2 regions of the Pseudomonas sp. MF08831 genome follow, and region 2 is predicted to be linked to the other one. Evidence: riboswitches for the same ligand, from Rfam matches in the RefSeq annotation. Region 2 holds a riboswitch; the other holds the start of a gene.
What was found. A riboswitch is a leader RNA that binds a small molecule or an ion and turns the genes downstream of it on or off. The one in region 2 is predicted to bind manganese.

Region 1: another riboswitch for manganese. It lies ahead of mntP (manganese efflux pump MntP); the one in region 2 lies ahead of AC19YS_RS12995 (TMEM165/GDT1 family protein).

The regions. Positions count from the first base shown of each region.
Region 1 is NZ_JCBCUX010000011.1:223,971-238,281, reverse strand. Features, by position in the region: gene AC19YS_RS22395 (nucleotidyltransferase domain-containing protein) at 1-666, shown strand, start outside; gene rtcA (RNA 3'-terminal phosphate cyclase) at 675-1,700, shown strand; gene AC19YS_RS22385 (Dyp-type peroxidase) at 1,751-2,713, shown strand; gene AC19YS_RS22380 (undecaprenyl-diphosphate phosphatase) at 2,725-3,597, opposite strand; gene AC19YS_RS22375 (GNAT family N-acetyltransferase) at 3,718-4,293, shown strand; gene AC19YS_RS22370 (GlxA family transcriptional regulator) at 4,489-5,430, opposite strand; gene AC19YS_RS22365 (TetR/AcrR family transcriptional regulator) at 5,605-6,219, shown strand; gene AC19YS_RS22360 (type 1 glutamine amidotransferase domain-containing protein) at 6,244-6,921, shown strand; gene AC19YS_RS22355 (alkene reductase) at 7,000-8,121, shown strand; gene AC19YS_RS22350 (NAD(P)H-quinone oxidoreductase) at 8,283-9,281, opposite strand; gene AC19YS_RS22345 (alpha/beta fold hydrolase) at 9,426-10,244, opposite strand; partial or broken gene AC19YS_RS22340 (NAD(P)-dependent alcohol dehydrogenase) at 10,392-11,459, shown strand; gene mntP (manganese efflux pump MntP) at 11,584-12,147, opposite strand; yybP-ykoY riboswitch at 12,160-12,327, opposite strand; gene scpB (methylmalonyl-CoA decarboxylase) at 12,358-13,140, opposite strand; gene AC19YS_RS22325 (CaiB/BaiF CoA transferase family protein) at 13,137-14,311, opposite strand, start outside.
Region 2 is NZ_JCBCUX010000005.1:249,816-264,126, reverse strand. Features, by position in the region: gene AC19YS_RS13045 (ArnT family glycosyltransferase) at 1-418, shown strand, start outside; gene AC19YS_RS13040 (alpha/beta fold hydrolase) at 428-1,267, opposite strand; gene AC19YS_RS13035 (dipeptide ABC transporter ATP-binding protein) at 1,331-2,938, opposite strand; gene AC19YS_RS13030 (ABC transporter permease) at 2,935-3,762, opposite strand; gene AC19YS_RS13025 (hypothetical protein) at 3,749-4,168, shown strand; gene AC19YS_RS13020 (LLM class flavin-dependent oxidoreductase) at 4,185-5,150, shown strand; gene AC19YS_RS13015 (LLM class flavin-dependent oxidoreductase) at 5,140-6,309, shown strand; gene AC19YS_RS13010 (LysE family translocator) at 7,498-8,130, opposite strand; gene AC19YS_RS13005 (2-hydroxyacid dehydrogenase) at 8,215-9,180, shown strand; gene AC19YS_RS13000 (methyltransferase) at 9,211-10,209, shown strand; yybP-ykoY riboswitch at 10,260-10,381, shown strand; gene AC19YS_RS12995 (TMEM165/GDT1 family protein) at 10,470-11,054, shown strand; gene AC19YS_RS12990 (M48 family metallopeptidase) at 11,176-11,994, opposite strand; partial or broken gene AC19YS_RS12985 (methyl-accepting chemotaxis protein) at 12,223-13,503, shown strand; gene AC19YS_RS12980 (methyl-accepting chemotaxis protein) at 13,519-14,311, shown strand, end outside.

The DNA.
Region 1 (14,311 bases), on a different contig from region 2:
GCCTGGGGGTTTGCGTCTACCGACAGCGACTACGACGTGCGCTTTGTCTACGTGGAAAAGCCTGATTGGTTTATGCAGGTGGATGCGCCGCGGGATGTGATCGAGCGCCCGCTGGATGACGAGCTGGATGTCAGCGGATGGGAGCTGCGCAAGACCTTGGGGCTGTTGCGCAAGTCCAACCCTACGTTGCTGGAGTGGCTGGATTCGCCCCTGGTGTATCGCCAGGAAACTGAGGCGACGGCGCAATTGCGGGCCTTGGCCGAAACGTTCTACAGCCCGCCGGCGGCGCGTAATCACTACTTGTCGATGGCCAGGAAGAATTTTCGTGGTTACCTGCAAGGCGAGGAGGTGCGGTTCAAGAAGTACTTCTACGTGCTGAGGCCGCTGCTGGCAGTGCGTTGGATCGACCTGGGCCTGGGACGCCCGCCGATGACGTTCGCCGACTTGCTTGGCACGGTGGATGACCCGCAACTGCTCGACGAAGTGGCAACGCTGCTGGCCCTCAAGCGCAATGCCGGCGAGGCCGCTTATGGACCACGGCGCCCGGCGCTGCACGCATTTATCCAGCGCGAGCTGGAACGCGAAGTGCCGGTTTTGCCACGCACGCAAGCAGACGCAAAGCGCCTGGATCATTACCTTCGACACACGGTTAACCGCTACGCATAAGGACGAACATGAAACAGGACGTGATTGAACTCGACGGCGCCATTGGCGGTGGCCAGGTGTTACGCAGTGGCTTGAGCCTGGCAATGGTGACCGGGCTGACGTTGCGCATCAAAAACATCCGCGCCAGGCGCAGTCGGCCAGGCTTGATGCGCCAACACCTGACCGCCGTGCTGGCCGCCGCCCACGTGTGTGGCGCCAAGGTGCAAGGGGCTGAGCTGGGCTCGCAGAGCCTGCTGTTCGAACCCGGGCCGATACAAGGCGGCGAGTACCGCTTTGCGATCGGCACGGCCGGCAGCTGCACCCTGGTGCTGCAGACGTTGCTACCGGCGCTGTTGCGCGCGCCAACCGCCAGCCGCGTGACGATCAGCGGCGGCACCCATAACCCGCTGGCGCCGCCGGTGGACTTTTTGCAGCGGGCCTGGCTGCCGCTGTTGCGGCGCATGGGCGCGCGCGTCGAGTTGAACCTCATACGCCATGGTTTCGTCCCGGCGGGCGGCGGCGAAGTGGAGGCGTTTATCCAGCCATCGGACCTGCAGGCGTTGCAGCTGATGCAGCGCGGCAAGCTGCTGGAAAAACGCGCCATCGTCCTGAATGCCGGCCTGGCGGATCAGGTGAGTGAGCGTGAATTCAAGCGCGTCCGCCAGCGCCTGGGGTTCACCGAGGCGCAGCTGTTCCCGATAGACATTGACCCGCAGCAAGGACCGGGCAATGTGCTGATGCTGGAATACGTCCACGCGCAGGTCACCGAAGTATTCAGTGCGTTCGGCATGACCACCGTGCGAGCTGAGGCCGTGGCCGATGAGGCCATCAACCAGGCGATGGAGTGGCAGGGCACCGACACCGCGGTGGGTGAGCACCTGGCGGATCAACTGCTGTTGCCGATGGCGTTGGCCGGCGGCGGGCGTTTTACCACGCCACACATGAGCGAGCACTTGCACAGCAATATGACGGTAATTCAACGCTTCCTGCCGGTGGTGATCGAAAGCCGTGTGCGCGAGGAGGGCGGGTTGCTGGTCGAGTGTCGCAGGGTCTGATCTGCTAACCTGCGCGGGTCAAAACCGCCCTTAGCCTGTGGATGTTTATCATGAATACGTGCCCCGTTCAGCCACCCCTTGAACCGCAGTCCGTCTGCCACCCCATCACCAGCAGCGCGATTTTCATGGTCGCCACCCTGACGCCCGGCAATCTCGACACTGTGCGGGCCTGGTGCGGTGACATAGCCGGGCTGGTGCGTTCGGTCGGCAAGCGCGTACCGGCAGGCAACCTGACCTGCGTCTGCGGGTTTGGCTCGGATGCCTGGGACCGGCTGTTCGGCGCCCCACGCCCGGCGGCGTTGCATCCATTTCGCGAGTTTGGTGTGCAAGGGCGCAAGGCCGTCTCGACCCCTGGCGACATCCTGCTGCACATCCGTGCCGAGCAGATGGACCTGTGCTTCGAGTTGGCCACCCAACTGATGGCGGCCCTGGGCGACAGCGTCCAGGTCGTGGATGAGGTCCAGGGTTTTCGCTACTTCGATATGCGCAGCATCATCGGCTTTGTCGATGGCACCGAGAACCCGGTGGGGCGCAAGGCGGTGGGTTTCACAATCGTCGGCGACGAAGACCGCGAATTCGAAGGTGGCAGCTACGTGCTGGTGCAGAAATACCTGCACAACATGGCGGCCTGGAACGACCTGACCGTGGAAGCGCAGGAGAAGGTGATCGGGCGCACCAAGCTGGCAGACATCGAACTGGATGAAGAGACCAAACCGAGCAACTCACACAGCGCGTTGACCGTTATCACCGACGAGCACGGTGAAGAAGTGAAGATCCTGCGCGACAACATGCCCTTTGGCCGCCCGGGCGCCGGTGAGTTCGGCACCTACTTTATCGGCTACGCGCGTTCGCCGAAGCCGCTGGAGCAGATGCTGGAAAACATGTTTGTCGGCCGCCCCGTGGGTAATTACGACCGCTTGCTGGACTTCAGCACGGCGGTCACCGGCGGCCTGTTTTTCGTGCCCTCGGCCGACCTGCTCGAAGCGTTGGCCGACCGCCAGCCTGGGGCTTAGCTCGGCACGGTTTAACTCAAGAAGCCGGTGCTGACCGCCACGATCAGGAAAATCCCCAGCAGCGCGCGGTAGATCACGAACGGCCAGGTGGAGAACCGCTCCAGGAACTTCATCAGGCCCCAGATGGCGAAGAATGCCGAGACGCTGGCAACCACCAGCCCAAAGATCAAGTGTGACCAGGCGTGGGCGGGCATGTCGGCGTGCAGCAGCACCCACACTTCTTTCAAACCGGCGAGGGCGATGGCCGGCAGGCCCAGCAGGAAGGAAAAACGCGCAGCTTCTTCACGCTTGAAGTTCAGGAACAGCGCGGCGGTGAGTGTCGAACCGGAGCGCGACACCCCAGGAATCAGCGCGCCAATCTGCGCGATACCGACAATCAGCGCATCGCGCAGACGCATTTCGCTCATCTCACGGGTGTGGCGCGCGCGCACTTCGGCCACTGCCAGCAATACCGCCATCACCACGCAGGCAATCCCGATCACCATCAGGCCGCGTAGCGGCGAGTTGCAGGTATTCAAGGTCGAAGACAGCGCCAGGCCGGCAATCCCAATCGGGATAGTGGCCAACACAATCGCCACGGCCAGTTTGAACCACCGGTCGTTGTAGTCGCCGCGGCGCACCGCGCTGATGCTGCCGGTGGTCACCTGGCGCACGTCACGCCAGAAATAACTGACCACCGCCGCCAGCGCCGCCAACTGCATGGCCGCGGAAAACGCCGAGCCCGGGTCTTGCCAGCCGAGCAGGGCGGGCACCACTCGCATGTGGGCCGTGGACGACACCGGCAACAGCTCGGTAATGCCCTGGATTACGCCCAGGATGAAGATCTGCAGGTAGTCCAGGGAGGCAAAGCCCACATCCAGGCCGGCGGAACAGACGTTTGTCAAAATACGTGTCCTTGAAAAAAGAGGCTTTTGAAGAATCAGTGGGCGAAGTTTATTCTAAATGTTTCAGGATATTGGACGCGGAAAAGCAAATTCGCAATCGGTTCAGCAAACAGAAAGGTTATGCAATGTATTGGCGTGTGTATCACTTTTGTGAACAATGGGGCCTTGCGTATTTTCACCGAGAGCCCAATGTCTGAAACCACCGTCGAATTGATCCAGACCGGCCCCGATGCGTCTGAGCTGATCCGTAATCTTTACCAGTACTATGCCTATGAGTCGTCAGACTGGGAGCAGGAAGATGTGGAGTCGGATGGCCGTTTCTACATCCATGACGAGCACCTGACCCGCTACTGGCACGACCCGCAATGGAGCGCCAACCTGCTGCTGGTGGATGGCTACATCGCCGGTTTCCTGCTGATCGAAGGCAGCGAACTGCCGGGCATCGACGCGCTGGAACTGGCCGATCTGTTCATCCTCAAGCGCTACCGCCGCAAGGGCATTGGCCGCGCTATCGCCACCCAAGTGCTGCGCAGTGGCGAGGCCAATTGGCTGGTGCGGTTCTACGATCAGGATGAAGTGTCGCAGGCGTTCTGGCGCGCGGTGCTCGATGACCTGCCGCGCCCGGTGCAGATGCTTGAGCTGGATGACGATCCGCAGTTGGTCAGTTATTTGATTACGCGGGCCGCGCTGCATTAAACACGATGTTGAACTTGGCCGGGCACGGCCGCACTTGAACTCGTCGGCCGGTTTCGCCCTGAATGGCACACGCCCAAGGGCGTCGCATCTGCTCTATTCGCAGTGCGTTTTGCCTGAATATCCGAAGGGCACGGTGACCAGCCCTGACCGGGATACGGGTAAACAACCTAAAAGCCAAAGCCCTGATCACTGCCGCTAGGCACCCGCGTTGAACAACACTTGCTGCATCGCTTGCGGCGGCTGCCCGAACGCGCGCAGAAACGCCTGGCGCATGCGCTCGCGGTCACCGAAGCCGGTTTCGCGGGCCACCACTTCGACCGGGTGACGGCTGGTTTCCATCATCGCCCGGGCAGCTTCCACCCGCAGCGACTCGATGGCCTTGGCCGGCGTTTGGCCGGTTTCTTCGCGGAATACTCGGCTGAATTGACGTGGGCTCAGCCGGGCCACCTCGGCCAAGGCTTCCACCGACAGGTCGTGGGTCAGGTTTTCGCGGGCATAGGCCAGGGCCAGTTGCACGCGGTCGGATTTGGGGTCCAGTTCCAGCAACGCCGACAATTGCGATTGCTCACTGCCGCGGCGCTGGGCAATCACCAGCTTGCGGGCGATACGCCGGGCGAGGTCGCTGCCCAGGTCGGCTTCCACCATGGCCAACGCCAGGTCGACTCCGGCGCTCATGCCGGCGCCGGTCCAGACCTGGCCGTCAACCACGAACAGCTTGTCTTCTTCGAGTTGAATATCCGGGTAGCGCTTGCGAAACGCCGGCGCGTGGATCCAGTGGGTGGTGGTGCGCTTGCCTTCGAGCAAACCGGCTTCGGCCAGCACAAAAATGCCCATGCACAGCGAGGCCACGCGCCGCGACTGGGCAGAGGCGGCTTTGACCAATTCCAGCAGGTTGGCCTCGGGCAGGCGAAATTCCAGGTAGCCGCTGACGATCAGCGTGTCATAACCCTGTGGCCGAATCGGGCTGGTATTCACCGAAAAGCCCTGGGAGGTCATGACGGCGCCGCCGCTCTCCGAGACCAGATGAAACTCATAAGCCGGCTCACCGCGCAGCAGGTTCGCGCACTCGAACACCGAACCCAGGCTGAGGCTCAGGGACTGGAAATTCGGGTAAACCATCAGCGCAACGCTGTGCATCGTCATTCTCCAAAGGGCGCGGGAGAGGGGATTGTCGGCGGGTGCCAGGTAAACGGCAACCGACTTTGTGCCATGTCCGAAATCCTTGCGGATATGACATTGTTGAAGTTTTTCTCGACGCCTAACATCCCCTCAACGAACTAGACGACTGGTCTAATCGGGACGGGATAAATAATGACTAACGCGACTAACAGTACAAGGCAGACCATTCTGGATACGGCGCAATTGATTGTGAGCCGCAAAGGATTTTCTGCGGTGGGGTTGAACGAAATACTTCAAGCCGCCGATGTACCCAAAGGTTCGTTTTATCACTACTTCCATTCCAAAGACGCATTCGGCGTGGTCTTGCTCGACACCTATTTCGACCAATACCTCAAAGGCATGGAGCAACTGTTCCAGCAACCCGGACTGTCCTGGGCCGCCAGGTTGATGCGCTATTGGCACACCTGGATCGACAACCAGACCAGCTGCACCGACTCGGGCAAATGCCTTGCCGTCAAACTCGGTGCCGAGGTGTCAGACCTTTCAGAGCCAATGCGTTTGTCCCTGCAGCGCGGCACCACTCGCACCATCGCTTTGCTGGCCGAGGCCTTGCAGCACGGCATCCAGGACGGCTCGCTGGCGGTTCGGCAACACCCCGACAGCCTGGCTCGGCGCTTGTATGCGCTGTGGTTGGGGACCAGCGTCATGAGCAAGATCACCCGAACATCCGCGCCTTTTGACGAGGCGCTGCTGCTGACCCGACAGTTATTGGGTTGCCCTGAACCTGCTGATGCATACACCTACTGAAACCATCGATCGAGGCACTGGAAAATGAAAGTATTAATGGTACTGACCTCTCACGACCAGCTTGGCAATACCGGTCGTAAAACCGGCTTCTGGCTCGAAGAATTTGCGGCGCCCTATTACACCTTCAAAGACGCCGGTGCCGAACTGGTACTGGCATCCCCGGCCGGCGGCCAACCACCGCTGGACCCGGTCAGCGATCAGCCGGATGCACAGACCGAGCAAACCCGTCGTTTCGCTGGCGACCTGGCAGCCCAACAGGCCCTGGCCAACACCGTCAAGCTGGACACGGTCAACGCCGACGACTTCGACACCGTGTTCTACCCAGGCGGTCATGGCCCGTTGTGGGACTTGGCCGAATCGCAAACGTCGATCGCACTGATCGAGGCCTTTGAGCGTGCCGGCAAGCCGATCGGTTTTGTCTGCCACGCGCCGGGCGCTCTGCGTCATGTCAAGGCCGTGAATGGCGAGCCGCTGGTCAAGGGCCGTCGCGTTACCGGCTTCTCCAATGCTGAAGAAGCTGCGGTTGGCCTGACCGATGTGGTGCCGTTCCTGATTGAAGATGATTTCAAGGCGCTCGGCGGCCACTATGAAAAGGGTGCTGACTGGCAGTCTTTTGTGCTCGAAGACGGCTTGCTGGTGACCGGGCAGAATCCTGCCAGTTCCAGTGCCGTGGCCGAGGCCCTGCTCAAACTCACCGCCTGAATTAATCACACGCGTTATTGATTGGCGGCTCCTTGGAGCCGCCAATGCTTTTGCTCGCCCTGAATTTGGAAGTTTCACATGAATCATCATTTAAATACCCCGGTAAAACTGGGTCATCACACGCTCAATAACCGAGTTGTCTTGCCGCCTCTGACGCGTCAACGCAGCGCGCAACCCGGCGATATCGCCACCGACCTGATGGCCGAGTATTACCGCCAGCGCGCCACGGCCGGTTTCATGGTCAGCGAAGGCACGCAGATCGAACCGCGCGGCCAGGGTTACGCCTGGACGCCGGGTATCTACAGCCCGGCGCAAATCGATGGCTGGCGCAAAGTCACCGACGCCGTGCATGCCGAAGGCGGCGTGATCTTCGCCCAGCTGTGGCATGTGGGGCGTGTGTCCCATAATGCGCTGCAACCGGAGGGCGCCGCACCGGTCGCGCCGTCGGCCATTGCGGCGGAACAGGCGAAAGCCTTTATCGAAACCGGGCCTGGCGTCGGCGAGCTGATGCAGCCGCCCGTACCGCGTGCCTTGAGCAGGCTGGAAATTGAAGAGTTGGTAGGGCACTACGCACAGGCGGCGCGTAATGCGTTGGACGCCGGCTTTGACGGGGTGGAAATCCACGCCGCGAATGGTTACCTGGTCAACCAGTTCATCTCCGCCCACGCCAACCAGCGTGACGATGAATACGGTGGTTCACTGCACAACCGCCTGCGCTTTCTGCGCGAGATCGTCGAAGCCGTGACCGCCGTGGTCGGCCCGCAACGCCTGGGTGTGCGTTTTTCTCCGCTGTTCAGCGGCACGGACCAGGACCGCGTGTACATCGGCCTGGTCGAGGAAGATCCGCATCACACCTACATTGAAGCGATCAAGGTGCTTGAGGCATCGGGCATTGCCTATGTGTCTATCGCCGAGGCTGACTGGGACAATGCTCCCGACCTGCCCGAAACTTTCCGTCAGGCGGTGCGCAGCACGTTCAGCGGGCGCATCATCTACGCCGGTCGCTATACCGCTGAGCGCGGGGCAACACTGGTGGAGGCGGGGCTGGCAGACTTGATTGCCTTCGGCCGTCCGTTCATTGCCAACCCGGACCTGCCGCAGCGACTGTTCAACGGCTGGCCGCTGAACCCGCTGCGGGCGCAGGGCATGTACGGCGGCTCGGAACAGGGCTACACCGATTACCCGGCATTCGCCGAGTAACTATTCGATGCCCCGGCACAGCTGCGTTGTCGGCGCCGTCGAGCAGTAGCACGGCGGCGAAGGCGGCGGGGCAGGCAACAACAGGGTGACCCTGCCGCCGCCATCGCAGCCTTGCTGGCTCTACAGCTGCCACCGTTGATCTTCAGCAGGGCAGATGAGCGTCATTCCACGCGCAACACGATCTTGCCAATGTGATCGCCGCCTTCCATCCGCGCATGGGCCTGGGCGGCGTCGGTGTATTCGTACACCTTGTCGATCATCGGCAGGCAGCGTCCGGCGGACAGCACCGGCCACACGTATTCGCGCAGTTGTTCGGCAATGGCAGCCTTTTCGTCCTTGGTGCGTGCGCGCAGCAAGGAGCCGGTGATGACTGCGCGCTTGCCGAGGATGGTCAGCAGGTCGACGTCATTGGCCTTGCCGCCGCCGAGGAAGCCCAGCATCACCAGGTGCCCGTCCATGGCCAGGGACTTGAGGTTATTGTTCAGGTACGAGGCGCCCATGATGTCGAGGATCACATTCACGCCCTTGTTGTCGGTCTTCTGCGCGATGACCTCGGCGAAGTCCTGCTCGCGGTAGTTGATCGGCTCGGCGCCGAGCTTGGCGATCGCCGCACATTTGTCGGCGCTGCCGGCGGTGGCGAACGCCTGGATACCGTACTCGCGGCACAGCATCAAAGCGGTGGTGCCGATGCCGCTGGTGCCGCCGTGGATCAGCACGCGCTGGCCGGTATGAGCGTCACCCAGGCCAAACAGGTTGGCCCAGACGGTGAAGAACGTTTCCGGCACGGCGGCGGCTTGAATCCAGTCCATGCCATCCGGAATCGGCAAGGCCTGGCTGGCAGGCACTGCACAAAATTGTGCGTACCCACCGCCGTTGGTCAGGGCACACACCTTGTCACCCAGCGCGTACTCGCTGACACCTTCGCCCAATGCAACCACTTCGCCGGCCACTTCCAAACCTGGAATGGGGCTCATGCCGGGCTTCATCGGGTACTTGCCGGCGCGTTGCAACGCATCCGGGCGGTTGACGCCGGCCGCGTGCACGCGGATCAGGATTTCACCGGGACCTGCCACCGGCACATCGGCCCGGCGTGGTTGCAGGACCTCGGGGCCGCCAGGGGCGGTGATTTCGATCAGGGTCATTTCTTTTGGCAGTGACATGTGCGATTACCTGCAGCGATGAGCGTATGGGTTGGGACCGCGTCGGGCAGTCGCCGGTTCAGCCGCATCATACCGAGGGTCAGCGCCGGTCGAAAAAAAAACCGGGCAAGCCCGGCAAAATAAGGAGAGGGTGATTCACTCGCTTCAGCGATTGAGGAACGCCAACAAGTCTTCGTTCAACTGCTGGGTGTGGGTGGCGGCAAAACCGTGCGGCGCATCCTTGTACACCTTCAGTTGCGCGCCCTTGATCATCTCGGCCGCGACTTTGCCGGTGGTTTCGAACGGCACGATCTGGTCGCCGTCACCGTGGATCACCAGGGTTGGCACCTCGATCTTGGCCATGTCCGGGCGGAAGTCGGTCTCGGAGAACACGGTGACACAATCCACGGTCGATTTAAGCGACGCCAGCAGCGCGACCTGCAAGGTCTGCGTCAGCACGCCCTGGGAGACTTGCTGGCCCTTGTTGATGCCATAGAACGAGACATTGAAGTCGCTGATAAATTGCGCGCGATCCTTCAGCAGCCCGGCCTTGATGCCATCGAACACTGCGGTAGGCACGCCCTGCGGGTAATCCGGTTTTTGGCCGAAGATCGGCGTGACGGCGCCCAGCAGCACGAGGCCGGCCAAACGCGAGTTGCCGTGGCGAGCGATGTAGCGCGCCACATCGCCGCCGCCCATCGAGAAGCCCACCAGGGTCACGTCTTTAAGGTCCAGGTGTTCGATCAGTTGGGCGATATCGTCGGCGAAGGTGTCGTAGTCGTTACCGGTCCACGGTTGGTCCGAGCGGCCAAAACCCCGGCGGTCGAAGGCGATGGTGCGAAAGCCACGGCTGCTCAGGTATTCCATCTGGTATTCCCACATGTCGGCATCCAGTGGCCAGCCGTGGCTGAACAGCACGGGCTTACCGCTGCCCCAGTCCTTGAAATAGATCTGGGTACCGTCTTTGGCAACGAATGTGCTCATGGAAAACTCCTTAGGGTCAGGGGGCAAACGCTAAATCTCACTATCGCGTTAAACCGGCCCAGGGGCTTGTACGGATGTGCTCGGTTGAACGCTTGCGCGTCTGCGTTGGTCCACTGACCTCTACCGTCAGTTCAACAGGTGAACCAAATGGCCAAGACTTACAGCTACGCCGCTCGGGATTCCAAGGATGCACTCAAGCCTTTTACCTTCGAGCGCCGCGCGCCGGGGGCGGACGACGTTCAGATCGATATTCTCTATTGCGGCGTGTGCCACTCCGACCTGCACACCGTGCGTAACGAATGGCACAACACCTTGTACCCGTAGGTGCCCGGCCACGAAATCGTCGGCCGCGTCACGGCAGTCGGTGCCAACGTGAAAAAATTCAAGGTCGGTGACCTGGCCGGTGTCGGTTGTATGGTCGACAGCTGCCAGCACTGCGCATCCTGCGCCGAGGGCGAGGAGCAATACTGCGAGAACGGGTTTACCGGCACCTACAACGGCCCGGTGTACGGCGGCGAAAATACCTTTGGCGGCTACTCGGACAATATCGTGGTCAAGGAGAAGTTCGTGCTGCGCATCTCCCACGATGATTCGAACCTGGCGGCCGTGGCGCCGCTGCTGTGCGCCGGCATCACCACTTACTCGCCGCTGCACCACTGGAAGGTGGGGCCCGGCAAAAAAGTCGGGGTGGTCGGCCTCGGCGGGCTAGGGCATATGGCGGTGAAGATCGCGCATGCCATGGGCGCACATGTCACGCTGTTCACCACCTCGCCGAACAAGCGCGAAGACGGCCTGCGCCTGGGTGCCGATCAAGTGGTGGTGTCGAAGGACCCGGACGAGATGGCCAAGGTCGTCAACAGCCTGGACTTTATCCTCAACACCGTTGCCGCGCCGCACGACCTCGATGCGTTCCTCAACCTGCTCAAGCGCGATGGCACCATGACGCTGGTCGGCGCACCCGACAGCCCGCATCCGTCGCCGACGGTGTTCAACCTGATCTTCAAACGCCGCAGCCTGGCCGGTTCGTTGATTGGCGGTATCCAGGAAACCCAGGACATGCTGGACTTCTGCGCCAAGCACAAGATTGTCTCGGACATCGAGATGATCGACATCCAGGGCATCAACGAGGCGTACGAGCGGATGCTCAAGGGTGACGTCAAGTATCGCTTCGTGATTGATATGGAGAGCTTGAAGAAGGAAAGTCACGCGGCTTAAAACGCTGCAGACCTGCTGTGGGAGCGGGCTTGCTCGCGAAGGCGCGGGGTCAGTCAAAAAATGCATCGACTGATTCGCCGCCTTCGCGGGCAAGCCCGCTCCCACGTTTGTTCAGTGCGAGCCGTTAAGCCGACAAATGCTCGTAGAGAATCGTCGCACCCACCAGCATCAACACCACGCCGCCGACCATTTCGGCGCGCTTGCCCACCACCGTGCCCAGCACCCGACCGAGCATCATGCCGATGGTTACCATGGTCATGGTCGCCAGGCCGATGGCTGCCGACGCCACCAGAATATTCACATCAATAAAGGCCAGGCCCACACCGACGGCCATCGCATCAATGCTGGTCGCAAAGGCGGTGATGGCCAGGATCATGAAGGAATGCTGGGTAGGCTTTTGCGCCTCCTCATCGTCCGCCTTGAGCCCGTTGTAGATCATGTGCAAGCCCAGCGCGACCAGCAGGGTAAAGGCGATCCAGTGATCCCAGTCCTGCACCCAACGCGTGGCCGCATGGCCGATGGCCCAGCCGATCATCGGCGTAATGGCTTCGATCACACCAAAGATCAGGCCGGCGCGCAGTGCTTCGGCCAGACGCGGTTTGTGCAGGCTGGAGCCTTTGCCGATGGCCGCCGCAAAGGCGTCCGTGGACATGGCCAGGGCGAGAAAAATCAGAGAAATGGGGTTCACGGTGAGGCTTCCAGTCGGGCTGTATGAGTCAACGACACAACCACACGCCCGACTTTAGGCATGGATGTGTCGCTGGTCTCACCAACCTCAACGGTGTTCGTACCACGGCAGGTTGCCGAATATGTTGATACGAACGCTTCTGAGCGGGTCAGAAGCCGGTTACTCCCCAACGAAGGGGCGCATCATAGACAGCCCAATATGAAAATTGCGTCAACGCCCTTCAAATACCGGTGGACGGCGCTCGGCGAACGCTGCCAGCCCTTCACCGAAATCAGCACTGGCGCACGCCTGGCGGCGCAGTTCGGCGATGTGCTCCATGGCTTGCACGGGCATCGGCTGCAGATCTTCGAGGATGCGCAGTTGTTCCTTGACCGCCTGAATCGCCAGCGGCGCCTTGGCCGCAATGCCCTGGGCGTATTCCAGGGCGGTGGCCTCGAGGGCATCGGTAGGCACCAGCCGGTTGATCACGCCAAAGCGCTCGGCCCGTTGGGCGTCGAGTTTTTGCGCGCAGAAGAACATTTCCTTGAGCACATGAATCGGCAGGTTATTGAAGAACCGCAACAGGCCGCTGGTGGTGTAGGGCAGGCCGATGTTGGCCGGGGTCATGGCGAAGCTGGCGCTGGGGTCCGCCACCACCAGGTCGCAGCTCATGGCCAGGTCCACGGCGCCGCCCCAGGCCGAGCCCGAGATCAGCGCGATGACCACGCCAGGGTAGGCGCGGATACGCCGCAGTACTTGCTCCAGCGGTTTGCCGTAGGCGACGGGGTCGCGGTCACGCGCCACTTCGCCGATATCGTGGCCGGCGCTCCATACGCTTTGGCCGACGTCGGCGCCGAGGATCACCACGCCGACGCGCTGGGCGGCGAGGGCGACCAGGCTTTCGTCCAGGCTGTCGAGCAGCTGCGCGCTCAGGGCATTGCGCTGGCTGGGGTTGCTGAAGGTCAAGCGCGCAATGCGCGTGTCGAGGAGCTTGAGTGACACAGTGGCAGTCATGGTGCAGTTCCTGTTGAACGGTCGGGTGGAGTGGCCTGCAACAGCACGTTGGCCTGCAGCAAGGTTTGCACCGAGGCCGGATCAAAGCCGGCTTCGAGCAACACCTCGACGCTGTGTTCGCCTAACAACGGCGGTGGCCGCTGCGCGCCGGCCTGTGCGGCCTCGGTGAACACCGGCGTCACCACCTGGCGTAATGCGCCCAGAGTGGGATGGTCCAGGGTTTGGGTCAACCGGCTGTGCAGCACCTGTGGGTCGGCGAACACTTCGTCAAGGGTGTTGATGGGGCCGGCGGGCAAGCCGGCGGCGGTGAAACGCTCGGTCCAGTCGCGTTTGCCGCGGGTTTTCAAGCGGCTCTCCAGCAGCGCTTTCAACGCATCGCGGTGCTCCACGCGCGCTTCATTGCTGGCAAAGCGCGGGTCGTCCGGCAGCTCGGGCAGGTCCAGCAGCACACACAGCTTGCTCCACATGGCCGAGGTGATCGGCGCCAGGTTCAACGGGCCGTCCAGGGTCTGGAACACGCCGTATGGCGCGATCACCGCGTGGGCATTGCCGGTGCGCCGTGGGACATCGCCCAGGCTCAGGTAGCGCTGGCCGTGCACGCTGAGCAAACCCATCAGGCTGGCAAGCAACGAGGTGTGTACGTGTTGGCCGCGACCGCTGCGTTCACGCTCCAGCAGCGCAGCAAGGATGGCGGTCACCAGCCACATGCCCGACGTCAGGTCGCCGATGGCGGTGCCGGTACGGGTAGGGTCGCCGTCGCTGAAACCGGTGAGGCTCATCAGCCCGGAGTAGCCTTGGGCGATCTGATCAAAGCCCGGCCAAGTGCTCATCGGGCCGTCACTGCCAAAGGCGTTGATGCTGCCCAGAATCAGCCGTGGGTTGCGGGCGCTGAGCACCTCGAAACCCAGGCCCATGCTCTGCAGGGTGCCGGGTTTGAAATTCTCGATCACCACGTCGGCGCCGTCGATCAATTGCTGGATGGTGTCCAGGCCGCGGGGGTTGCGAAAGTCCACGCACAGCCCGCGTTTGTTGCGGTTGCACGACAGGTAGTACGTGCTCACGCCACGGTCGAACGGGCCCCAGGTGCGGCTCATGTCGCCGGCGGGGCCGGGTTCGACCTTGATCACATCGGCGCCCAGGTCGGCCAGCACCATGCTGCAGAACGGGCCGG
Region 2 (14,311 bases):
GGTCTACCCCTGGACCACCGGCAACGGCGGCGTCACCCGATTCGCCGAGGATGTGCAAGCCGAGGCGGTGAAAAGCGCGCCGTGGAATCAGTGGCAGATGGTGCTGGTGGAAGTCGACAACAAGGTCCCGATGTACCTGCAAAACGGCGGCAAGCCGTTTTACTACGTGAGCGAAACCCAGGACTTCCCGCGTCAGGGCGACAGCGGCGCCCTGATGGCCTGGCTGGAAAAAACCAGCGGCCAGGGGTTCGACCCGCAGCACACGATCATCGTCGCGCAATACTCAAAGCAAGACCCCACACCGTTGGCCTACCTGGGCACGGATCATCAGGTGATCACCACGCAGCCGGACAATGGCGAGCGGCTGTTCCAGAAACGTTCGGGCGGCAGCGTGGCGTTTATTCCTGTGCCACGCTGACAGGCCCGCTCAGGCGCTGCGAGTCTTCACCTGTGCGTGAAACCCCGCCAGCACCGCCTGCGGTTTTTCCAGCATCAGTTGGTGGCCGCAATTCTCCAACACTTGAAACACTGCGTTGGGCAACTGCGCTGCCAGAGCTTGCCCGCCACTGGCGGGCGTGAGGCCGTCACTGTCGCCGGCCAACACGCTGACCGGCAACAGCAGGCTGCGAACCTGCTCGGCGTCCGGCCATTGGGCGTGCTTCATCAGCGCCTTGAACATGGACAGGCGGTTGCGTTCAGTGAGTTTCTCTTCATAGGCCACCAGCGCCGGGTCGGCCGTGGCGTGCCAGGCGCGCTCGCGAAAGCCCTTGGCCAACACAGGGCGCAGCCATTCCAACAGCCACGCGGGCAACGCCATCAGGCCACCGCCTGTCACCGGTCGATGCAGCTGCGTGCCCAGTAACAGCGCCGCGTCGACGGGCACTGCGGGCTTGGCCAGCAAGGTGCTCAAGCTCAGCCCGGTGCCGAAGGAATGCGCCACGATCACGTTGCGAGCACCGCCGTAGCGTTGCAGGATCGCCAGGTAGTCGGCCACCAGCTCCGACCAGGCATAGGCAGCGGCTTTTCGCGGTTTGGCGCTGTCGCCGTGGCCGAGCAGGTCCCAGGCGACCAGGCTGTAACCCTCAGCCTTCAGCGCCTGCCATTGCAGGCGCCATTGGTCCTTGTTGCCGCCGGCGCCATGGCAGAAAAACACCACGGTGGCGGTTTCGGGCGTGCCGCGGTGGTGGGCGATGCTCAGGAATCGGCCGCGACGGACCTCCACGGCTTCACCGCGCACCACTGGCAACTGGCTAAGGTTGGCACTCATAAACACTGCATTCCTCGATCAAAAAACTCGGTCAGTGTGGCGGCGGCCTTGCCGGCGCCTGCATTAAAGCGTGTCGGCCTCAAGCACGGCGGCGTTCGGCACGCACTGCAACAGCGCTCGGGTATAGGGATGCCGCGCATCGGCAAACAATCTGTCAGTCTCGCCCTGCTCGACCACACGGCCGTGTTGCATCACGGCAATGCGATCACACAACCGCGCCGCCACGCGCAGGTCGTGGGTGATAAACACGATGCTCAATTTAAGGCGCCGTTGCAGCGACTCCAGCAGCTCCAGAATCTGCACCTGAATCAACGCATCCAGAGCCGAAACACACTCATCGGCAATCAGGATTTTCGGTTCCACCGCTAATGCACGGGCGATGCCGATGCGTTGGCGCTGGCCCCCGGAAAATTCGTGCGGGTAGCGCTCGAAGGCCGAGGCCGGCAGGCCCACCAGGTCAAGCAATTGCCGCGCGCGCTGTTCGGCGTCCGCCCTGGAGCGGCCCTGCACCCGCGGCCCGGTCATGATGATACGGCCTACCGTCTGGCGCGGGTTGAGCGAGGCGAACGGGTCCTGGAAAATCATCTGCACCGCGCTGCGCAACGGGCGCAGGCGCCGTTCCGATAAACCGACAACCTCCTGGCCGAGCCATTGGATGTGCCCGCTGTCGGCATGCAACAAGCGCACGAGGCAGCGGCCCAAGGTGGATTTGCCCGAGCCGGACTCACCCACAATCCCCAGGGTTTCGCCTTCGCGCAGTTGCAATTGAACCGCGTCCAGCGCTTGCGTGGTGCGGCGCGCGCCCCACCCTGCACGGGTGCTGAAAACCTTGCCCAGTTGCTCGGCCTTGAGCACCACGGCGCCGTCCACCGCCGTACGCGGTGCCAGCGGCTGTGCCGACACCGCCGCCAGCAGTTGCCGGGTATACGCCGCCTGCGGGTCGCGCAACACCTGTCGGGCGCTGCCCTGCTCCACCAGATGACCCTTTTGCAACACCAGCACGCGGTCGGCAATTGCCTCGACCACGGCAAAATCATGGGTGATAAACAACAGCGCCATGCCCTTGTCCTGTTGGATTTTGCGCAACAGGTCGAGGATCTGCGCCTGAGTGGTCACATCCAGGGCCGAGGTCGGTTCATCGGCAATCAACAGCGCCGGATCGAACGCCAGGGCCATGGCGATCACCACCCGTTGGCGCTGCCCGCCGGACAGCTCGAACGGATAAGCCAGGCGCAGGCGTTCAGGGTCGGGCAGGCCGACATAACCGAGCAGGTCGACCACGCGCCGACGGCGCTCGCGCACCGCGTTCACCCCATGGGCGCGCAGGGTTTCGTCGATCTGCTCACCCACGCGCAGCAGCGGGTTGAGGGCGCTCATCGGCTCCTGAAAGACCATGCTGATATCGCGCCCGCGCAGTTGGCGCATGGCGGTGTCGCTGAGGGCGGCCAGGTCTTGATCACGAAACGCCAGGCGCCCACTTTCCACCGTCAACGGCGTCGGCAGTTGACGCAGCAACGCCTTGGCCAGCATCGACTTGCCCGAGCCGGACTCGCCCACCACACACAGGCATTGGCCGCTGCGCAATTGCAGCGTCAGGTCATACAGCGCATGGCTGCGGTCCCCACCGGGCGGCAAGGCGATACGCAGGTTCTCGACACGCAATAACGTCATAGCGACCTCCCCGGTTCAAAAGCCACGCGCAAGCCTTCGCCCACCCGGTTCACCGCCAGCACGCACAGCACAATCGCCAGGCCCGGCAAAAAGCTCATCCACCAGGCCTCGCGCAACACGCCACGCGAGGCGTTGATCATGTAGCCCCAGCTCATCGCTTCCGGGTCGCTCAACCCGAGGAACGCCAGCGCCGCCTCAGTGAGGATCGCCGTGGCCATCACAAAGGTCATCACCACCAGCAACGGCGCCAGGGCGTTCGGCAGGATCTGTTGGGTGATGATCCCCAGTGGCGATTGCCCCAGCACCCGCGCGGCTTGCACAAACTCACGCTGGCGCAGGGTAAGGAATTCACTGCGCACCAGGCGCGCCACCGCCGGCCAGGCAACCAGGGCGATGGCCAGCACAATGGTGCCCAGAGACGGCTCCAGCACCGCCACCAAAATCACCGCCAGCACCAGCTGCGGAATAATCTGAAAAAACTCGGCGACGCGCATCAGCACGCCGTCGAGCCAACCGCCGAAATAACCGGCCAGCGCGCCGACGATCAAGCCGACCAGCAAGGTTGCCAGGCTCGCCAATGCGCCCACGGCCAGGGACACACGAGCGCCGTAGAGCAAACCGCTGCCCAGGTCGCGGCCGAGCAAATCGCTGCCCAGCCAATGCGCCGAATCATGGAACGGGGCGAGCATCGGCTGGGTGTTCATCTCCCATGGCGAACTGTGGGTGAGCCACGGCGCGGCAATCGCCAACCCCGCGAGTACCAGCAAAAATACCGCGCCCAGCAACGCCGAAGGCTGGCGGATAAAGCGTTTGAGCAGCGCCATCAGCCCTGCCCTCCAACCGCTGGCCGATGCCTACCTGCACGCCTGGTCGCACGCTGAGCGCGCGCCGCGCATTGGCGTGGTCCGCGCGATCTTCCCGGCCGACAGCCGCGCCAGCGCCCAGGCTGAACTGGCGGTGGACATCGAGCGGCACATCCCGCGCCTGCAACGCGAAGGCCTGATCAACGAGGCGCTGGACCTGCAGGAACACCTGCGCCTGATGAACGTGCACCACGGCCATGCCGATGAAGTGATCGAAAGCTTGCAGCACGACCCGTCGCTGCTGCCTTATGCTGATTACGTGATCGCCGTGGTCCAGGCCGAAAGCTCGACCCAGGCGCAGATCCTCAAGCGCCTGGAAATCATCGCCAAGGACATCGCCCCGGCGCTGGGTTGGCAAAAACGATGAAGAATGGAGCGCAGCGATGCCCCTTCAATTCAGCTGGCTGATGCCCCTGTGTACGCCCGATTGGGCGGCGCGGCCGGGGCAATGGATTCAGTTGGCCCAGGCGGTTGAATACGCCGGGCTCGATGGCCTGTGGATACCCGGTGGCGCCTTGTGCGCAGACAGCCTGGGTGTGGCGGCAGCGTTGTGCGCGCACACGCGGCGGGTGCAGTTGTCGGTGAGCGTGCCGCCAGAGGTAATGCTGCCGGCAGCACTGGCAACCACCCTGCAGAGTTTGCAATCGATCAGCGGCCACCGCGTGCAACTGCACCTGCCAAACGCTGAGCGCAGCGCGTTCGGCGAATGGCTCAACCGCGATCAGCGCAGCGAGCGCATCGGCGAATACCTGGACATCCTCCAGCAACTGCTCACAGCCAATAACGGCGGTCTGGACTATCAAGGCCGGTATTTCCAGCTGGAAAACGCCGGCGTCGCCCGCCGCGAGTTGCCCGCGCCTGCGCTGGTGCTGGACGACAGCCAGAGCCATACGCTGGTGGCCGCGCATGCCCAGACCTGCCTGCTGGCGCCTGGGCATCCGCATTGGCTGGCCCAGCAAATACAGGGTTGGCGGCAGAGCCAACCGGACCTTGAGTTTGCCTGCACCTTCGGCCTGATTCTCGGCGACAGCGAAGACCTGGCCTGGGAAACCGCTGCCACCTTGCTGCCCGTGCCGGACCTGCCGGATGAACCGCTGGCCACCCTGCCCCGCGCCCGCCACCCTTTGCGCCAATGGGAAGTGCACCCGAATTTGCTGCAACTGCAGCCCGGGCAACCGCTGATCCTGGTCGGCACCCCGCAACAGGTCGCCACGCGCCTGCAGGAACTGCACGGGCTGGGCCTGAGCCACCTGATCCTGGAAGGCGGCCCGGCGGTCAGCGAAGTACTGCGTTTTGGCGAACAGGTGGTCCCCCTTTTGCGCAAGGAGCGCTTGCACGATGAGCAATGATGTACGCCCACCGATCCAGCTGGACTGGTTCCTGCCCACCAACGGCGACGGCCGCCACCTCACCAGCAGCGGCCTGCCCAAGGTCGGGTTGTTCCAGGAAGGCGAACGCGCACCGACGCTGGACTACCTGCGCCAGATCGTACGCGCCACCGAACAGGCCGGTTTTGACGGCATCATGGTGCCCACCGCCAGCGGTTTCGAAGACCCGTGGCTGATCACCGCCGTGCTGGCCCAGGAAGTGCGCCGCCTGAACTTCCTGCTCACCTTGCGGCCCGGCACCGAATTGCCGGCCTACACCGCCCACCGCGCCGCCACTTTGCAATTGCTCAGCGAGAATCGCCTGGCCTTGCATGTGGTGACCGGCTCCAGCCGTTTCGAGCAGCGCTCGCTGGGCGACTTTCTCGAACACGACGAACGCTATGCGCGCACCGCTGAATTCCTGCAGCAATTCCAGGCTGTCTGGGCCGGCCAGCCTTCGGCGCATCCCGGACGTTATTACCGCAGCGGCACCCACACGCCGATCGCGCCCGGCGCTGTGGTGCCGCCCATCTATTTCGGCGGTGCCTCCGAAGCCGCCGAACGCGTCGGCGCGGCCCATGGGCAAACCTATTTGATGTGGTGCGAACCGCCGGTGATGATCGCCGAGCGCATCCAGCGCATGCGTGATCTGGCCGCCGCTCAGGGCCGCACGCTGCGCTTCGGGCTGCGCCTGCATGTGTTCGCCGCGCCCACCGATGAGCAGGCGTGGGCGCATGTTGAGCGGTTGCTGGAGGAGATCCCCAAGGACGCGATCGACCAGGCGCAACGGCAGATGGCCGCCTATGAGTCTGTCGGCCAGAGCCGCCAGACGCAGTTGATGCAAGGCCGTGGCCGCGGTGCGCGGGAGCTGGAGGTGTCGGCCAACCTGTGGGCGGGCGTGGGTTTGGTACGCGGGGGTGCGGGCACGGCGTTGGTGGGGAGTTATGCGCGGGTGGCGGAGCGGATCGAGGAGTATCACCAACTGGGGGTGGACAGTTTTATCTTGTCTGGTTTTCCTCATTTGGAAGAGGCGATTCATGTGGGGGCGCAGGTGGTGCCACTGTTACGCAAGATTGACGCGGCTCGGGGGGGCAGTGGTGTCGGGCTTGTTGCGCCTAGTGGTGGGTCAGTGAGTTTATGAGTTGGCTGAGCTGGCGTGATTGGGGGCATATCCGTTATTTGGGTGATGGCGGCTTTTGGTTCCGCTCTTACAGCGGGTCACTTTGGAAAAGCCCCAAAGTAACCAAAGGGCTCTTGCCCCACCACTCGGCACCTCGCTTGGGCTCGGTGTGCCCTCACTCCGGCTTGAATCCGTGGGCCGCCGTGACGGGCCATCCATGGCCCAACACGGCTAACCCGGCGTCCTGCCGGGTTACCCACGGATTCAAGCCTGCGTTCGGCCAGCGTGGTTTAACGGGGCGCCTAAGATCAAAGTCAAAGGCAGATCAAGATCAAAAGCAGAGCACGGCGGCCTAGTAGCCGACCTGAGTGGTAGAAGCAAAAGCAAAGCCGAGGCGGCCTGACAGCCGGCCTGATCTTGAAGGCTGAACCCAATTCAATGTGGGAGCTGGCTTGCCTGCGATGGCATCTACTGGTTATGCCTGATACACCGAGGTGTCTGCATCGCAGGCAAGCCAGCTCCCACAGAAAAACAAAGCAGTGCGGTGCTGGAGGCGGGACTCGGTCAAATTGTGGGAGCGGGCTTGCCTGCGGTGGTATCTACTGGTTATGCCTGACGCACCGAGGTGCCTGCATCGCAGGCAAGCCAGCTCCCACAGAAAAGCAAAAGCAGAGTGGTGCAGTGCTGGTAGCTGCACTCGGTCAACTTGTGGGAGCGGGCTTGCTCGCGAAGGCGTTGGGTCAGTTACACATGAGCTAACTGACCCACCGCCTTCGCGAGCAAGCCCGCTCCCACATTTAGAACTCTGTGCATCAGATAGAAGTGTGTTGCTGTGCTTCTGCCCTGCTTTTGCTTCAACCACTCAGGTCGGCTACTAGGCCGCCGTGCTCTGCTTTTGATCTTGCTCTTGATCTGACAGGCCCCGTCAACCACGCTGGCCGAACGCAGGCTTGAATCCGTGGGTAACCCGGCAGGACGCCGGGTTAGCCGCGTTGGGCCATGGATGGCCCGTCGCGGCGGCCCACGGATTCAAGCCGGAGTGAGGGCACACCGAGCCTAAGCGAGGTGCCGAGTGGTGGGGCAAAGACCTTTTGGTTACTTTTGGGGCGTTTGCCAAAAGTGACCCGCTGTAAGAGCGGAACCCTAAGTGGCCGTTACCGCAGCAACGGATATGCACTCACTCCCACAGCACAAACCAAAGCCCACCCCTCACTTCATACTCGTAAACGCAAGCTTCACACCAATCGCAATCAAAACCGCCCCCATGGTCCGATCAAACCAATGCCCCATCCGCGCAAATCCCGCGCGTACCCGCTGCTGACTGAACAACATAGCCACCAGGCAAAACCACAACGCCGTCGCCACCGCCAGGTACACACCGTACCCAGCCTGGATCGCCAGCGGCGTGTGCGGGTTGATCACTACAGTAAACAGCGACAGGAAAAACAGCGTGGCCTTGGGGTTCAAACCATTGGTCACAAACCCCGCAGTAAACGCCGCACGCGGAGTGCGCTCACCCACTTCAGGCCGCAACTCGCCCTCGGCAACCGGCTTGGCCGGCTGCGCACGCAAAGCTTTGAAACCGATGTACAACAAGTACGCCGCCGCCGCCCACTTCAGTGCGTTGAACAGCACGATGGACTGCGACACGATCAAACCAATCCCCAGCAGCGAATAGCCCACGTGCAGGAAAATCGCCGAGCCCACACCCAAAGCGGTCCAGGTGCCGGCGCGACGGCCATGGGTCACACTCTCGCGCACCACCACGGCGAAATCCGGGCCGGGGCTGGCCACCGCCAACAAGTGAATCAAGGCTACGGTCAAAAACTCGGCGGCGTACATGCTCACTCCATTAAGTAACTGATTATTTCATCTGATAGGCTCGGCAGATTACGCCTTCGAACCCTGTCGCAAAAGGTACAGTTGATGACGAACAATCGCCGCGCCGTCTTCCTTGATCACCCGTCCCTGGACCTGGGGGACCTGGACCTCAGCGAATTGCGCAACAGCTTCAGCGACCTGCAGCTTTACGCGCACACCACGCCGCAGAATGTGGTCGAACGCCTGCAAGGCGCTCAAGTGGTCATCAGCAACAAGATCGCGCTGAATACCGAAACGCTGCAAGCCTGCCCCGAACTCAAGCTAATCCTGGTATCGGCCACCGGCACCAACAACGTCGACCTCGCCGCGGCCCGCGCCCATGGCATTACGGTGAGCAACTGCCAGGGCTACGGCACGCCGTCGGTGGCGCAGCACACGATCATGCTGTTGCTGAATCTGGCGACGCGCCTGAACGACTACCAACGCGACGTCAGCGCGGGCAAATGGCAACAAGCCAAACAGTTCTGCCTGCTGGATTACCCGATTGTCGAGCTGGAGGGCAAAACCCTCGGCCTGCTCGGCCACGGCGAACTGGGCAGCGCCGTCGCGCGCCTGGCCGAAGCCTTCGGCATGCGCGTGGTGCTCGGCGCGATTCCGGGCCGCCCTGCCCGCGCTGACCGCGTGCCACTGGATGAACTGCTCGCGCAAGTCGACGCGCTGACCCTGCACTGCCCGCTCAATGAACACACCCGCGACTTTATCGGCGCTCGCGAATTGGCGCTGCTCAAGCCCGGCGCGTTTATCGTCAACACCGCGCGCGGTGGCTTGATCAACGAACAAGCCCTGGCGGACGCGTTGCGCAGCGGCCATCTGGGCGGTGCGGCCACCGATGTGCTGAGCGTGGAGCCACCGGTAAACGGCAACCCGCTGCTGGCCGGCGACATTCCTCGCCTGATCGTGACGCCCCACAACGCCTGGGGCAGTCGCGAAGCGCGGCAGCGCATCGTTGGCCAACTGGCGGAAAACGCCCGTGGCTTTTTCAACGGCACCCCGCTGCGCGTCGTCAGTTGATAAACTGCGCCCCTTTTCAAGGAGCAGACCATGGATCCGCGCAGTGAAGTACTGCTTCGTCAGGCCGAACTTTTTCAAGGCAACCTGCTGCTGGTAGGTTTGCCCGCCGACGATTTGCTCGGCCGCCTGCCCAATGCCTACGGCTGGAGCTGGCATGCCGGCGACCAGGCGGCGCTCGACGCACGCTTCCCCGAACGCAGCCATTTCGGCGTGAACGTGCCCGAACGCGGGTTTGATGCGGCGGTGATTTTCCTGCCCAAATCCAAGGACCTCACCGATTACCTGCTCAACGCCGTGGCCGCACGCCTGCCCGGCGCCGAGCTGTTTCTGGTCGGCGAGAAAAAAGGCGGTATCGAAAGCGCCGCCAAGCAGATGATTCCGTTCGGCAAGCCCCGCAAGCTCGACAACGCGCGGCACTGCCAGCTGTGGCAGGTCACCGTGGCCAATGCCCCGCAAGCGGTCGAACTGGAAAGCCTGGCGCATGTGTTTGAAGTGCCGCTGGCCGAAGGGCCGCTCAAGGTGGTGAGCCTGCCGGGCGTGTTCAGCCACGGTCGCCTGGATCGCGGCACCGAGCTGTTGCTTGCACACCTGGACAAGTTGCCCAGCGGGCACTTGCTCGACTTTGGCTGCGGCGCCGGCGTGCTGGGCGCTGCGGTCAAGCGTCGCTACCCGCACAACACGGTGACGATGCTTGACGTGGATGCGTTCGCCGCCGCCAGCAGCCGCCTGACGTTGGCGGCCAATGGCCTGGAAGCCGAGGTGTTGACCGGGGACGGCATCGACGCTGCGCCGATGGGTTTGAACGCGATTTTGAGCAACCCGCCGTTCCATGTCGGCGTGCACACCGATTATTTCGCCACGGAAAACTTGCTGCGAAAAGCGGCGAAACACCTGGCAAAAGGCGGCGAACTGCGCTTGGTGGCCAACAGCTTCCTCAAGTACCAACCGCTGATCGAAGAGCACTTGGGCGTGTGTGCAATCAAGGCCGAAGGCAACGGTTTTCGCATTTATCGTGCCAAACGCGGCTGATGGCTTTTTGAAAAAGAAGGCTTGCCGAATGGATTTTGCCTAGGCAGAATCCGCTCCGTCCTAGGGGAGTAGTCTCCCACGAGCGCCACGCTCGTCCGGCATACGTCAACATACTTGGTCAGCAGACCATGGCGTATGCGACCCAGGAGTCCGCACAGACGGACCGGGGTTTGACAAGACCTATGACACGCACACCTTACCCGGGGCGGGAAGGCTGTACGTGTCATAGCCGTGTCGACCCGCCCCTGGAAACTTACCTGATGCTGGATTCATTACTCGTTCCTACCGCAATCGTTGCCTTGGCCGAAATCGGCGACAAGACGCAACTGCTCGCGCTCATCCTTGCTGCACGCTTTCGCAAACCCTGGCCCATCATCGCCGGCATCGTCGCCGCGACCCTGGCCAACCATGCGGCTGCCGGTGCCGTGGGCGCCTGGTTCGGCAGTTTCTTCTCGGATGCGGTGTTGCACTGGATCCTCGCGGCGAGCTTCTGCGCTACGGCGCTGTGGACCCTGGTGCCGGACAAACTCGACGATGACGAAGCCAGTACCACGCGCAAGTTCGGCCCGTTTCTGACCACGCTGATTGCGTTCTTCCTCGCCGAAATCGGTGACAAGACGCAGATCGCCACGGTGATGCTGGCGGCGCAATACCCTGAGCTGTGGCTGGTGATTATCGGCACCACCCTGGGCATGCTGATTGCCAACGTGCCGGTGGTTCTGGCGGGGAATTTCGCCGCGGAGAAACTGCCGCTGACCCTGATTCGTCGACTGGCGGCTACGGCGTTTTTCGTTCTGGCAGTGGTGGCGGTGTACAAGGCCATGCAAAGCAGCGGCTGGATCTAGACCTGTAAACCCCATCCAATGTGGGAGCTGGCGTGCCTGCGATGGCATCAACTCGGTATTTCTGAAGGACCGACCCGCCTGCATCGCAGGCAAGCCAGCTCCCACATGGGTCCGCGTTAACTCAGGATTTTTTGGCCTGCTGGTAAAGCGGCATTACTTTCGGAATCGCCGCCTGCAACGAGGCGATTCGGCTGTCGGAGGCCGGGTGCGTGCTCATGAACTCAGGCGGCGCACCTTCCGATGCCTTGGCCATCTTGTTCCACAACGTGATGGCCGCGTTCGGGTTGTAGCCGGCACGAGCCGAGAGCTCCAGGCCGATCAGGTCGGCTTCGTTTTCATTGGCGCGGCTGTTGGGCAGCGTCATGCCGTAGTTGGCCACCGTATCGGCCAGCGCCAGGCTGTCCTGGCCCAGACCGAACAAGGCACCGGCGCCCTGCTTGGCCATCTCGATGCCGTAGGCCTTGGACATGGCTTCACGGCCGTGTTCGCGCAAGGCGTGAGCGATTTCATGGCCCATCACCGCGGCCAGTTCGTCATCGGTGAGCTTGAGGTTGTCGATCAACGCGCTGTACACGAAGATCTTGCCGCCAGGCCCGCAGTTGGCGTTCATCTCATCACTTTTGATCAGGTTCACCTCCCACTTCCACTGCGCCGCATCCGGGCGAAAGGTCGGCGCCTGGGCGATCAGTCGATTGGCGATGGCCTGCACGCGCTTGGCGTTGGCACTGGTTTTATCGAGCATGCCTTTGCCGCTCGCCTCACCCAGCGTCTGCTGGTAGGACTGGGCATACATCTGGTCGACTTCCTGGCTCGACAACATGCTGAACATGTACTGCTTGCGCTCTACCCCGACGGCGCCGCCGCTGGTGGTGTTAACCGACTGGCAACCCGCCAGCAGCATCGCCGCAACCAACCCACTTACCGCCAATGACTTCTTCATGAACACGCTCCCTGAAAACATGGCGCGTATCCTAGGCGCTCATGTGTATCGGCGCCAGATACAACAGACGTGTAACCGCTAACTTTCAGATACATCCCACCTGCCCACAGCGGCGGCCAACAGTCCATTTGCGACATCCGGCACTATTTCACCCGCCGAGCCTTAAGCCTCCCGAGCCCGTGGCCGATACACAAAGGCAGCCCACCTGCCCCTGCGCCCGGAGCTTTCATGAAATTCAAGTCGATTCAGTTTTCTGTCGCAGCACTGACCGGGGCCATCGTGCTGAGTGTGGTCGCCGTTTTGGTGCTCTACGCGGTGTTCGCCGGCGCGCGCACCCAGGAACTGGTGCAGGAACGCACCCAGGCGCAGTTCGAGCAGATCATCGAGCAACGGCTCACCGCCCTGGCGCACACCCAGGCCACGTTGATCCAGCGTGAATTGGAAGCACCCTTGGTGACCGCCAAAGGCCTGGCCACGGCCAACGCCCTGCTCGGCATGAAAGACGCCAAGGGCGAACCGGCCTTGCAAGTGGGCCGCGAACAACTGATCAACCTGTTGCACGAAACCGTGGTGCGCAACCCGAAAATCCTCGGCGCCTATATCGGCTGGGAACCCAATGCGATCGACCATAACGACGCCGCCTACGTGAACACGCCGATCGTCGGCATGGCCGCCGACGGGCGCTTCCTGCCGTGGTGGTACCGCAACGCCGATGGCAGCCTGGGCCTGGACAAACTCGCCGACGTCAACGACCAGAACATCCTCGCCACCGGCGTGCGGGCCAGTGAGTACTACTTGTGCTCCAAAGAAAGCAAGAAGCCCTGCGCCATCGACCCTGCGCCTTACAAGGTCGGCGATGCGATGGTGATGCTGGCCTCGTTTATCGAACCGATCATGATCGACGGCACTTTCCAGGGCATCGTCGGCGCCGACCTGTCGGTGAACTTCATTCAGGACATGCTCACCCGCGCCGACCAGAACCTCTACAACGGCGCCGGCGAACTGGCGCTGATTTCCAGTAACGGTCGCCTGGTGGCCTACACCAAGGACGCGAGCAAGCTGGGCGAAAAAGCCGCTGACTTGCTCGACAGCAACGCGCTGGCCAATCTCGGCCAGTTGAAAGTCGGCGAAGTGCGCTACGACATCGATAAGGAACACGGGCACATCGAGCTGTTCCTGCCCTTCAGCATCGGCCAGGCCGAAGCGCGGTGGACCTTGATGCTGCAACTGCCGCTGAACGCGGTGATGGCCGATTCGCAAAAACTGCAAAGCGACCTGCAAGCCCAGCGCAAGACCGACACTTTCGGCATGGCCATGGTGGGCCTGTTGATCGCCGGCCTCGGCTTGCTGGTGATCTGGCTGGTGGGCCACGGCATCGCCCGCCCCCTCAAGCAAATGGTGGCCATGCTCAATGACATCGCTCAGGGCGAAGGCGACCTGACGCGCCGCCTGACCAGTGACCGGGCCGATGAACTGGGCGCGATTGCCACCGGCTTCAATACTTTCCTGATCAAGCTGCAGGGCATGATCACCCAGGTGGTGAGCTCGGTGCAGAAGGTCAGCGATTCGTCGGAGCACACCGCCGACATCGCGATTCGCACCAACCAGGGCGTGCACAAACAGATGGTCGAGATCGACCAAGTAGCCACCGCCGTGCATGAGATGACGGCCACCGCCCAGGACGTGGCGCGCAACGCCACCCAGGCCGCGCAAGCCGCCAGCCACGCTGACCAGGCCGCAAGCCAGGGCATGCGCATCGTGCGTGATACCTCGACGTCTATCGGCGCATTGGCGCAGGAAATCGGTAAAGCGGTGGGCGTGGTGCAAACCCTGGCCAAGGACAGCGAGAACATCAACGCGATCCTCACAGCGATTCGCGGGATCGCCGAGCAGACCAACCTGCTGGCGCTTAACGCCGCCATCGAGGCCGCGCGGGCCGGCGAGCAAGGCCGTGGTTTTGCGGTGGTGGCAGATGAAGTGCGCAACCTGGCGCAGAAGACGCAGAAGGCCACCGAAGAAATCCAGACCATGATCCAGCAGTTGCAACAAGGCACGCGCGATGTGGTTAAGGTGATGGAAGACAGCCAGAACCGCACCGATGAAAGCGTGCAGCATGCGGCGAAGGCGGCCGAGGCGCTGGAGACGATCACTCAGGCGGTATCGGTGATCAACGACATGAATACCCAGATCGCCAGCGCCGCCGAGGAGCAGAGCGCGGTGGCCGAGGACATCAATCGCAATGTGATCAATATCGGCCAGGTGGCCAATGAAGTGGCGGGCGGCGCGGATGAATCGAGCGCAGCCAGTGCGGAGTTGA